DNA from 3 places in the Nocardia sp. NPDC004718 genome. Region 3 is predicted to be linked to each of the others. Evidence: riboswitches for the same ligand, from Rfam matches in the RefSeq annotation. Region 3 holds a riboswitch; each other region holds the start of a gene.
The links. A riboswitch is a leader RNA that binds a small molecule or an ion and turns the genes downstream of it on or off. The one in region 3 is predicted to bind S-adenosylmethionine.

Region 1 (3,576 bases), on a different contig from region 3:
CGCCGGTGCGCACCAGTTCACGCGGAGCGGGCACCAAGCAGGCGCCGTTGCGCCAGGCCAGCCACATCTCCTCGCAGGACGCGTCGAAGGCGACCGACAATCCGGCGAGCACACGGTCACTCGGACCGATCGGGGCGTCCGGAAGGAACAGGTCGGCTTCCGCGTCGACGAAGGCGGCCGCGTTGCGGTGGGTGACGGCAACGCCTTTCGGCGTGCCGGTGGAACCCGAGGTGAAGATGATCCAAGCGTCGTCGCGGGGAGTCGGCAGCGTCGACCAGCCTTCCTCGCGCTGCTCTTCCGCCGCGCGGATGCCCGCGGCGGTGGTCTCGATGCCCGCCGCGGTCACGATCGCGGTGACCTGCGCCTCGCCGAAGACCAGTTGGGCGCGCTCGTCCGGGTCGTCTGCGTCGACCGGCACGTAGGCCGCGCCGGAGTACAGGACGGCGAGGATGGTCACGTAGAGCTCACGGGTGCCCGACGGTATGCGTACGCCGACCCGGTCGCCCGGTCGCACACCAGCGGTGGCGAGACGGGCCATGGTCTTCTCGATCTCGACGACCAGCTCCAGGTAGGAGAGCACTACTCGGCCGTCATCGATGGCAGGGGCGTCGGGGTGGGCGAGCGCCGTCGCGGTCAGGATGTCGACCAGTGTCCTGGCTTCCGGCGCGCGGTCACCACGCGACAACGGGCCCGCGGGCGCGTCGACGTCTGTCTCGAGCATGGTGCTCTGCGCACCTCCCATCGACTCGCCTCACACTTTCCCGTTGTTGTGTCATAGCTGGGTTACCAAAGGGCAAACGCCACGATGGCCAGTTGTCCACGGTACCCGGGGTTGTCGTCGTTCGTTGTTCACCGCAGCGGGCGCCGGATCGGCGGGCGCTGTGCGCGTTGTTGCAGGTGGGATCGATATTCGCCGCCGCGACAGGCCGATCGCTGGTCGGTCCGCCGTCCCTCGGGTTCGCCGGGAGATCGCTCGTGTGCGGGTGTGATTCCGCTCATCGAAGCGGTGCGGACCTCGGGATGGGCACGTGCGGCGTGGAGGCTCGTGGCGCCGGCGACCGGTCCGCCGCCTCGGAGCGCGGTCGAAGGCGTCAGTTGCCGAGGGGCGCGTGGGATGTCGAGGCAGCGGCTCGCGGGCGGTCGTCGGGATGCTTGTAAAGGCTCACGCCTGGTGGTTATCTCCACGCGGTGCTCCTGGGACTCGGGGTCGAACGTGGTTGACAGCGCCGGGGCGCTTCTGCCACCCTCGGGTCAGGTCATGAGTGCCAGCGCGAAGCCCCGGCTTGCTGGCCGGCAACCCTCCTCCGCGGTGGGGTGCTCCGGGTGACGACCCGGCCGCCGCCCGACCGGGCGCGGCAAGCGCGGACTCGACGAATCATTCGATTGCGGGTCCCTTAGCCGACGGGATTCACGTGATGACTACCACTGTCGACAACACCTGTGCCGCTCTCGCCCGGGTCTCCGGCGACGAATTGCTCGTTCCGCTGGTGCAAGGCGGAACGGCCACCTACGCCAACTTCGACTACGCGGCGAGCGCGCCGGCGTTGACGCAGGTCACCGACCGGGTACAGCAGTTGCTGCCGTACTACGCGAGCGTGCATCGCGGCGCGGGCTACGCCTCCCGGATCTCCACCGAGTGCTACGAGGCCGCCCGCGGGTCGGTCTCCCGGTTCCTCGACGCCGCCGACGATCAAGTGGTGGTGTTCACCCGCAACACCACCGACTCGCTGAACCTGCTCGCGTCCTGCGTGCCCGGCGACACCGTGGTGCTCGACATCGAGCACCACGCCAACTTCCTGCCCTGGACCAGGCGGGGCAGGCGGGTCGTGCAGGCCGCCGACACGGTGGAGGAGACCATCGGCAGGCTGGTCGCCGAACTGTGCAGCAGGCCCGCCGCACTGCTCGCGGTGACCGGTGCGTCGAATGTGACCGGCGAGGTGCTTCCGCTGGAGCGGCTGGCCACCGTCGCGCACCAGTGCGGCGCCCGAATCCTGGTCGACGCGGCCCAGCTGGCCCCGCATCGTCGAATCAGCCTGCGCGCCAGTGAGATCGACTACCTGGCGTTCTCCGGCCACAAGCTGTACGCGCCGTTCGGCGCGGGTGTGCTGGTGGGCAGACGGGATTGGCTCGACGCGGCGCGGCCCTACCTCGCCGGCGGGGGCGCGGTGCGTGAGGTGAGTACCGACGCGGCCGAGTGGGCGCCCGCTCCGCAGCGGCACGAAGCCGGGTCGCCGAACGTGCTCGGCGCCGCCGCGCTGGCCGCCGCCTGTGACGCGCTCTGTGTCATCGACGCCGAAACCCTTGCCGCGCACGAACATCAGCTCGCCGACCGTCTCCGCGACGGCTTGGCCGAGATTCCTGGCGTTCGGCTGTTGCGCATCTGGACCGACAGCCCCGACTCCGTCGGCATCGTCGCGTTCACTCTGGACGATTTCGCCCCCGGCCAGGTCGCCGCCTATCTTTCCGCCGAACACGGTATCGGCGTCCGCGACGGACGCTTCTGCGCCCACCCGCTGCTCACCCGTCTCGGCTTGGACGGCGCACTGCGCGCGAGCATCGGCCTCGGCACCACCTCCGCCGACGTGGACCGCCTGATCGATGCCATCGCCACCCTCGTGGCGACGGGCCCCACCTGGAACTACGCCGCCGAGAACGGCGTATGGAACCCCACCCCGGAAACGCGCCCCTTCACCTCCACCGCCCCCACCGGCGCGGCTCCCTGCCTCGTGGGCTGAAACGACGCTTGTTCCTCGATCTCGTCGAAAAGGGCACTAAGGATCCCAGGCGATATAGCATTGATGCTATGGGCGACGAGCGCTCGACCGCTGCATCGCGGAGCGGCATACGGCCGAGGAGGATGAGATCAATGGCTGAGCGTGGTGATTGGGCGGAAATCAGGACCCGCCGGATGAAGGAACCCGGCGCCGCGGAGGCTTATGAAGCGGCTCGGTTGGCTTATGAACTGGGGCGGACAATTCGGCGGATGCGCGAGGAGCGGGGCTGGAGTCAGACCGGGCTGGCCGATGCCGCAGGTATGACCCAGTCCGCGGTCGCCAGGTTCGAGGCGGGTGGGACGGTGCCCAGCCTTCCTGTGCTGGAGCGGCTGGCCCGTGCGCTCGACGCCGAGTTGGTGGTGCAGGTGCGGCCGAGGGTGGCGTAGCGAACTCGGGTCAGTCGCCGAGGGCGGTCGGCCGGTAGTAGCGGCCGTTGTAGTACAGCAGCGGTGCGGCGGAGGGCTTCTCGTCGGTGTTGTCGTGTACCCGGGTGACCAACCCGACGACGAAGGTGTGGTCGCCGATGGGGATCAGTTGGTGCACGGTGGCGCGTAGCCAGATGGGGGTGCCGTGCAGGACGGGTTCGCCGGTGTCGAGGGCGGTCCACAGAGATCGGTCGGTGAAACGCTCCTCCGCCGTTCGGGAGAACCGGTGGGCCAGGTGCTGCTGGTGTTCGCCCAGGAAATGGATGACGACGGACTCGGCGTCCAGCATGCCGGACAGGCTGGAGGAGGTGTGCGCGATGTTGAACGACACCAGCGGCGGGTCCAGCGACAGCGAGGCGAAGGAAGTCGCGGTGAAG
Region 2 (3,576 bases), on a different contig from region 3:
GTCGACGATGACCTCGATCGTGGGCGAATGGTCGAGCTCGCGCAGTTCCAGCGGGGTGAACTTGGCCTGCGCGGGACCGCGGCGGCCGAAGACGTGCACCTCGACGGCCTTGTTGGCCACCAGGCCCTTGTAGACGTTCGGCGGGATCTCGGTCGGCAGCAGTTCGTCGCCGGTCTTGGCCAGCACGCGGGCGACGTCGAGGGCGACGTTGCCGACGCCCAGGACGGCGACCTTCTCCGCCTCCAGCGGCCAGGTGCGGGGGACGTCGGGGTGGCCGTCGTACCAGGAGACGAAGTCGGCGGCGCCGTAGGAGCCGTCGAGGTCGATGCCGGGGATCGGCAGGGCGCGGTCGGCGTTGGCGCCGGTGGAGAAGATCACCGCGTCGTAGAAGGCCCGCAGGTCGTCGAGGGTTATGTCGGTGCCGTAGTCGATGTTGCCGAGCAGGCGCACCTGCGGCTTGTCGAGGACCTTGTGCAGGGCGGTGATGATGCCCTTGATGCGGGGGTGATCGGGTGCGACGCCATAGCGGATCAGGCCGAACGGCGCGGGCATGCGCTCGTAGAGGTCGATCGACACCTCGGCATCGGACTTCATCAAGGCGTCGGCGGCGTAGATCCCGGCCGGTCCGGCGCCCACGATCGCGATGCGGAGCGGGCGGGTCTTCGCGGTGTGCGCGTCAGGCCCGGAGGAGGAAGCCTGCGTCACCACGGAGGGCTCGCGGACACCGCCATCCTCTACTGCACTCTGTTCGGTCATCTCTTTACGCGCACCTTTATGGTCGAAACAATTAATGACGTCGGGCTTAGCTTAGGCTAAGTTGACGCACCGGCTCGGTCGCACCCGTCCGGTGCGGACGCCGGCGTTGCCGGCTCGTGGCTGCACGGTGCTCCATTCGCCGCGGCGTAGAGCTGCCGATTCGCTATGACAGCAGGCCGCCGTCCCGCGATTCTATCGGGATGGCCGACGCCGCCCCGCGTCGGTGCGTGAACTCGACGGACGCCATCGACAGCCACGATTGTCGCTTACCCGCTCGCGCGCGGTCTATCGTCGCCGCTCGCCCCGGGTCGGCGCCGCGCCGGGCTGTTGCCCGGGGCCGAGCGCTCGATACCCGCGCCGACCAGGGATCATCGAGCCATGACCGAACAGCAGCCGACCGCGGGCGAGGACGAGATCATCCGGGTCGATCAGACCGATAAACGCTCGGTGGTCCCCTTCGCCGCCGCCGCGGTGGTCGCGGCGATCGTGCTGATCGCGATCGTGCTCGGCGGTGTGCTGTCGCCCGCTGAGAAAAATGTCACAGACGCCGACCGCATCACGGCGGCCGTCCGCGATTTCGTGGACGGCTCCAACCGCAGCGACGCCGTACCGCCGCCCGGCACCGCGTGCCAGGGCTTCGACGCCGCCCACTCACCGCTGGCGGGCCAGGACGGCGCCGGAAAGCCCGTCGAGATCACGAAAATCGACTCGCCGATGGTGGACGGCGACCGGGGCAAGGCGACCGTCACCACGAAGGTGGGTGGGCAGGAGAAGACGACGACCTGGACTCTCACCAGGTCCGGCGACAAGTGGCTGGTATGCACGTGAGCGTTCGCGCAGGGTGCGACACGGTTTGACACGGTGACCCGGGTCGGTGCAATCTCAGTCGAAGGTCATGAGAACCAGTGTCAAGCCCCGGCATTGCTGGTCGGCAACCCTCCTCCGCGGTGGGGTGCTCCGGGTGACGACCTGGCGGCGCCCTGGTCCCGGGCGCGGCAAGTGCGGATTCGCAGGAGGTGCACATGAGTTATGCCGGTGACATCACCCCTCAGCAGGCTTGGGAGCTGCTGCGGGACAATCCGGAAGCCGTCCTGGTGGACGTGCGGACGGAAGCGGAATGGAGGTTCGTCGGCGTCCCCGACACGAGCCCGATCGAACGGCCGACCGTGCTGATCGAGTGGGTCGATTCCACGGGGGCGCGCAACGAGGCGTTCGTCGAGCAGCTGAAGCAAGCGCTCGACGGCCATGATCCCGAGGCTCCCGTCGTCTTCCTCTGTCGCTCCGGTCAGCGTTCGGTGGGCGCGGCGATCGCCGCCACCTCGGCGGGCTACCGCACCTCCTACAACGTGCTCGAGGGCTTCGAAGGCCCGCTCGACGAATTCGGGCATCGCGGCGGCTCCGGCTGGCGCGCCCTCGGATTGCCCTGGCGGCAGTCGTGATCACCGGCGGCGCGTTCGACAAGCCGCTGCCCGAGAGCGTCGGCCCCGCGACGCTCGGCGTGCGCGGCGGGCTGCGGCGCTCCGGTTTCGAGGAGACCGCCGAGGCGCTCTACCTCACCTCCGGCTTCGTCTACGAGAGCGCGGAGGCCGCCGAGGCCGCGTTCACCGGCGAGGTCGAACATTTCGTCTACTCCCGCTACGGCAACCCGACGGTGGCCATGTTCGAGGAGCGGATGCGCCTGCTCGACGGCGCCGAGGCGTGCTTCGCGACCGCGAGCGGCATGTCCGCGGTGTTCACCGCGCTGGGCGCGCTGCTGGGCGCGGGCGACCGGCTCGTCGCCGCGCGCAGCCTGTTCGGCTCGTGCTTCGTGGTGTGCAACGAGATACTGCCGCGCTGGGGCGTGGAGACCGTCTTCGTCGACGGCGAGGATCTCGACCAGTGGGAACAGGCGCTGTCCGTGCCCACTCAGGCGGTCTTCTTCGAGACGCCAGCCAATCCGATGCAGACGTTGGTCGACGTGCGGCGCGTGAGCGAGCTGGCGCACGCGGCGGGCGCGAAGGTCGTGCTGGACAACGTGTTCGCCACCCCGCTGCTGCAACGCGGCTTCGAACTCGGCGCCGACGTGGTGGTCTACTCGGGCACCAAGCACATCGATGGCCAAGGCCGCGTGCTGGGCGGCGCCATCCTGGGCGCCAAGGACTACATCGACGGCCCGGTCAAGACGCTGATGCGCCACACCGGCCCCGCGCTGAGCCCGTTCAACGCGTGGACGCTGCTCAAAGGCTTGGAGACGATGCCGCTGCGGGTGCGCCATTCGTCGGAGTCCGCGCTGCGCATCGCCCGCTTCCTGGAGAGCAACCCGGCCGTCAGCTGGGTGCGATACCCGTTCCTGGATTCGCATCCGCAGTCCGCGCTGGCCGCAAGCCAGATGAGCGGCGGCGGCACCGTGGTCACCTTCGAGTTGAACGCACCCGAGAACGAGGCGAAGAAGCGCGCGTTCGAAGTCCTGAACCGGTTGCGCATCGTCGACATCTCCAACAACCTCGGTGACGCCAAGTCCCTGATCACCCACCCCGCGACCACGACCCATCGCGCCATGGGCCCCGAAGGCCGGGCCACCATCGGCCTGTCCGACGGCGTCGTCCGCATCTCGGTGGGTCTGGAGGACGTGGAAGACCTGCTCCAGGATCTCGACCAAGCCCTCGCCTGAGCAGGGCTCGGTCACATCGGCACGGTGACGCCGGGTGAAGACTGTGCACCGTGCAGGATCAAGTGGCTGGGAACGTCGTCTTTCTTGTCGTTCTTCCTGCCGTTCTTGTTCTTGCCCGGCAGGTCGAAGGCCAGCCGGATCGTCACGGCGCGGCCGGGCGCGATGCGTGC
Region 3 (3,576 bases):
GCGGACCCATACCGAGCGCGATGAGCACCTGAGCGGGCAGCACACCGGCGAGGAAGCTGTCACCGAAGCTCAGTTGAGCCAGCAGCACCAGGCCGATGACGCCCAGCACGGCCCCGGCCAGCATCAGCGGACGCGGGCCGAGCTTCGGCAGCAGAGCACTGGTGACACCCGCCGAGATCGCGATGCCCGCCGGGAAGGGCAGGAACGCGAAGCCCGCCTTCAGGGCGGAGTAGCCCAGCGTGATCTGGAAGTAGAAGCTCAGGAACAGGAACATCGCGAACATCGCGATCGGGATGAGCAGCGCGGCGAGGAACGCGCCGCCCCGGTTGATCTCACCCGGGATGTGCAACGGCAGCAGCGGGTTCGCCGAGCGCCGTTCGATCGCGACGAAGGCGACGAGCAAGGCCAGCCCGGCGACCAGCAGCGCCAGCGTGCTGCCTGCCAGCCAGCCGTCATCGGCGGCACGACTGAAGCCGTACACGATGGCGATCAGGCCGAGCGTCACGGTGACGGCTCCTGGCACGTCGTATCCCCCGCTGCGCGGCGCGGGCACGTCCTTCGCCACCCAGGCCAGCGCGCCGAGCAGCGCGATCAGCGCGATCGGCGTGTTGACCAGCAGGCACCAGCGCCAGGAGGCGTATTCGGTGAGCGCGCCACCGGCGATCAGGCCCAGCGCCGCACCACCCGCGGAGATGCCCGCGAACACACCGAACGCGGTGGCCCGCTCGCCGGGCTCGGTGAAGGTCACCGACAGCAGCGACAGCGCGGCCGGAGCCAGCAGTGCGGCGAACGCGCCCTGCAACGCGCGTCCGGCGAACAGTTCCGCACCGGTCTGCGCGAGACCGGCCAGCGCCGACGCACTCGCGAAGCCGATCAGGCCGACGATGAAGATCCGGCGTCGGCCGAGGTAGTCGGCCAGCCTGCCGCCGAGCAGCAGCAGACCACCGAAGATCAGCGTGTAGGCGGTGAGCATCCATTGCCGGTTGCCGTCGCTGATGTCGAGATCACGCTGCGCGAACGGCAGCGAGATTGTCACGATGGTGGCGTCCAGCACCACCATGAGCTGGGCTAACGCGATCACTCCCAGCGCGAGCCAACGCGCTGAACCGCTCGCCCGCTGCGGCGCGTGCACCGCTGTCGCGGTCTCGGTCACGGTCTTCTCCTCGTCCTCGATGTCCGGAGCAATCCTGTCATCTAGCGACATTTGTCGTCAAGCGCAAAATGTCGCGATACGACATTTGACCGTTACGGACAGGAAAACGGCAGGTTGCGTTAACATGGGGGCATGCTCGAGTTATCGGCGCCGACGGGCGCGGGCGCAGCGGCCGACCGCGCCGCCGGCGGCCCGGCGACCCAGGGCCTGCGCGAACGCAAGAAGCAACAGACCAGGCTGCGGATCATCGCCGCGGCCCTAGACCTGTGCGACACACAGGGCTTCGACGCGACCACGATCGAGCAGATCGCCAACGCGGCGGACGTCTCGCCGCGCACGATCAACCGCTATTTCGACAGCAAGGAAGACATCGTCCTGGGGCCGGTGCAGGATTTCGGGCAAACCATCGCCGAGACGCTGCGCGAGTTGCCCCGCACGGGCAACGAACTCGGGGCGCTGCGCCAGGCCTTCCTGCACGTGGTCGATGAAGCCGCCGCGGCGGGCGAGGCGGATCCGCTGTCGTTCCGGCAGTTCCAGAAGATGCAGCGGATTCTGCGCAGCAGCCCGTCGGTCAGCGCGCGCAGCATGGAGCACGCCGACGACAAGAACCACGCGATCGCCGCGGTGGTCGCCGAGCGCCTCGGCACCACGCCGGACGCGCGCCCGGTGCGACTGATCGTCGGCGCCTGGCAACTGATCGGCCACATCGGCATGGAGTGCTCCGACGATGTGTTCCTCGATGACGACCTCGCGGTCGCGGCCAAGGCGGGGCGGGCCGCGTTCACCGAGGCCTACGACGAGTTCGTGCGCACCTGCTGTGGTGCGCCGACCGCCGCGGACCAGTGAGTTCGATGGAGGATTTCGGGCGCTGACCGCCCGCCGGTTATGATGCCGGACAGGTCATGAGTACCAGCGTCAAGCCCCGGCTCGCTGGTCGGCAACCCTCCAGCCGCGGTGGGGTGCTCCGGGTGATGACCTGGCTCCCGAGAGCCGGGAGCAAGCGCGTAACAGGAGGTCGCCGCCATGTGTTGTTGTTCGTCACCCACACACCGCTAACCCCTGCTGTACCGGCGAACACCTGCTTGGGAGCAAACCATGAGTGAATTCACCGCGCCCGGGGCCGAGCGAGGCCCGGCGCAGTCGGCCCCGCACATCCGTGGTGCCGAGTTCGGGATCGTACGTTTCCTCCCGGATCCTCCGCCCCCCGGTTTCGCGGCGGCGGCGACATGACCGTGAACACCGAACCGAGCGCGCGGACCTCCCGCATCGCCCTGCCGCCCCCGGATGGACAGCTCGGCACCATCGCCATCGGGGACGTGCGACTGGAGAACGGCGCGGTCATCCCGGACGTCCACCTCGCGGTACAACGCTGGGGTGAGCTCTCCCCCGGCCTGGACAACGTCGTGCTGGTCGAACACGCGCTGACCGGCGACTCGCACGTCGTCGGCAAGCCCGACGGCGTGCACCAGCTGCCCGGCTGGTGGGACGGCATGGTCGGGCCGGGCGCGCCGCTGGACACCGACGAATGGTGTGTGATCGCGACGAACGTGCTCGGCGGCTGTAAGGGCAGCACCGGGCCGTCCACCACGGCTCCGGACGGAAAGCCTTGGGGCGCGCGTTTTCCCGAGATCTCCATCCGAGATCAGGTGACCGCCGAAGCCGCTCTGCTCGACCTTGTCGGTGTCGAGCGGCTCGCGGCCGTGGTCGGCGGGTCGATGGGCGGTATGCGGGTGCTCGAGTGGATGGTCGGCGCACCGGATCGGGTCGCCGCGGCGCTGGTGCTCGCGGTCGGAGCCCGCGCCACCGCCGATCAGATCGGCACCCAGACCACCCAGATCGCGGCGATCACGTCCGATCCGGACTGGCAGGGCGGCGACTATCACGGCACCGGCCGCGCACCGACGACGGGGATGGCGCTGGCCCGGCGGATCGCGCACCTGACCTACCGCACCGAGTTCGAGCTGGATCACCGGTTCGCGAACAAGCCGCAGGGCGACGAGGACCCGTGGAACGGCGGACGCTACGCGGTGCAGAGCTACCTGGACCATCAGGCCGAAAAGCTCTGCAAGCGTTTCGATCCCGCCACGTACGTGCTGCTGACCGAGGCGATGAACCGCCACGACGTCGGCCGCGGCCGGGGCGGCATCGAGGCGGCGCTCTCGGCGACGCCGGTGCCGTGCGTGGTCGGCGGCGTCGACTCCGACCGGCTCTATCCGCTGCGGACCCAGCAGGAACTCGCCGATCTGCTGCCCGGATGCGACGGACTGGAGATCGTGCACTCCCGCGACGGGCACGACGGATTCCTCACCGAGGCGGCGGCGGTGTCCAAACTGCTGACCGAGACCATGCGCCTGGCCCGCGCCGGTGTGCGCCCCGAACGCTGAAAAAGTGCGCTTCCTCTCCCGCCCGCACTGATCGGTGCC

Region 1: linked by a shared signal. The riboswitch ahead of ACWEH3_RS08955 (aminotransferase class V-fold PLP-dependent enzyme) and the one ahead of metX (homoserine O-acetyltransferase MetX) in region 3 are both predicted to bind S-adenosylmethionine.
Region 2: linked by a shared signal. The riboswitch ahead of ACWEH3_RS01565 (rhodanese-like domain-containing protein) and the one ahead of metX (homoserine O-acetyltransferase MetX) in region 3 are both predicted to bind S-adenosylmethionine.

What each region holds. Positions count from the first base shown of each region.
Region 1 is NZ_JBSGCA010000008.1:129,460-133,035, reverse strand. Features, by position in the region: gene ACWEH3_RS08960 (Pls/PosA family non-ribosomal peptide synthetase) at 1-721, opposite strand, end outside; SAM riboswitch class IV at 1,255-1,368, shown strand; gene ACWEH3_RS08955 (aminotransferase class V-fold PLP-dependent enzyme) at 1,416-2,735, shown strand; gene ACWEH3_RS08950 (helix-turn-helix domain-containing protein) at 2,660-3,160, shown strand; gene ACWEH3_RS08945 (flavin reductase family protein) at 3,171-3,576, opposite strand, start outside.
Region 2 is NZ_JBSGCA010000001.1:291,588-295,163, reverse strand. Features, by position in the region: gene ACWEH3_RS01575 (FAD-dependent oxidoreductase) at 1-756, opposite strand, end outside; gene ACWEH3_RS01570 (Rv0361 family membrane protein) at 1,135-1,584, shown strand; SAM riboswitch class IV at 1,648-1,764, shown strand; gene ACWEH3_RS01565 (rhodanese-like domain-containing protein) at 1,779-2,195, shown strand; gene ACWEH3_RS01560 (O-succinylhomoserine sulfhydrylase) at 2,192-3,406, shown strand; gene ACWEH3_RS01555 (serine/threonine-protein kinase) at 3,418-3,576, opposite strand, start outside.
Region 3 is NZ_JBSGCA010000002.1:83,520-87,095, forward strand. Features, by position in the region: gene ACWEH3_RS02480 (MFS transporter) at 1-1,204, opposite strand, end outside; gene ACWEH3_RS02485 (TetR family transcriptional regulator) at 1,286-1,999, shown strand; SAM riboswitch class IV at 2,052-2,162, shown strand; gene metX (homoserine O-acetyltransferase MetX) at 2,380-3,537, shown strand.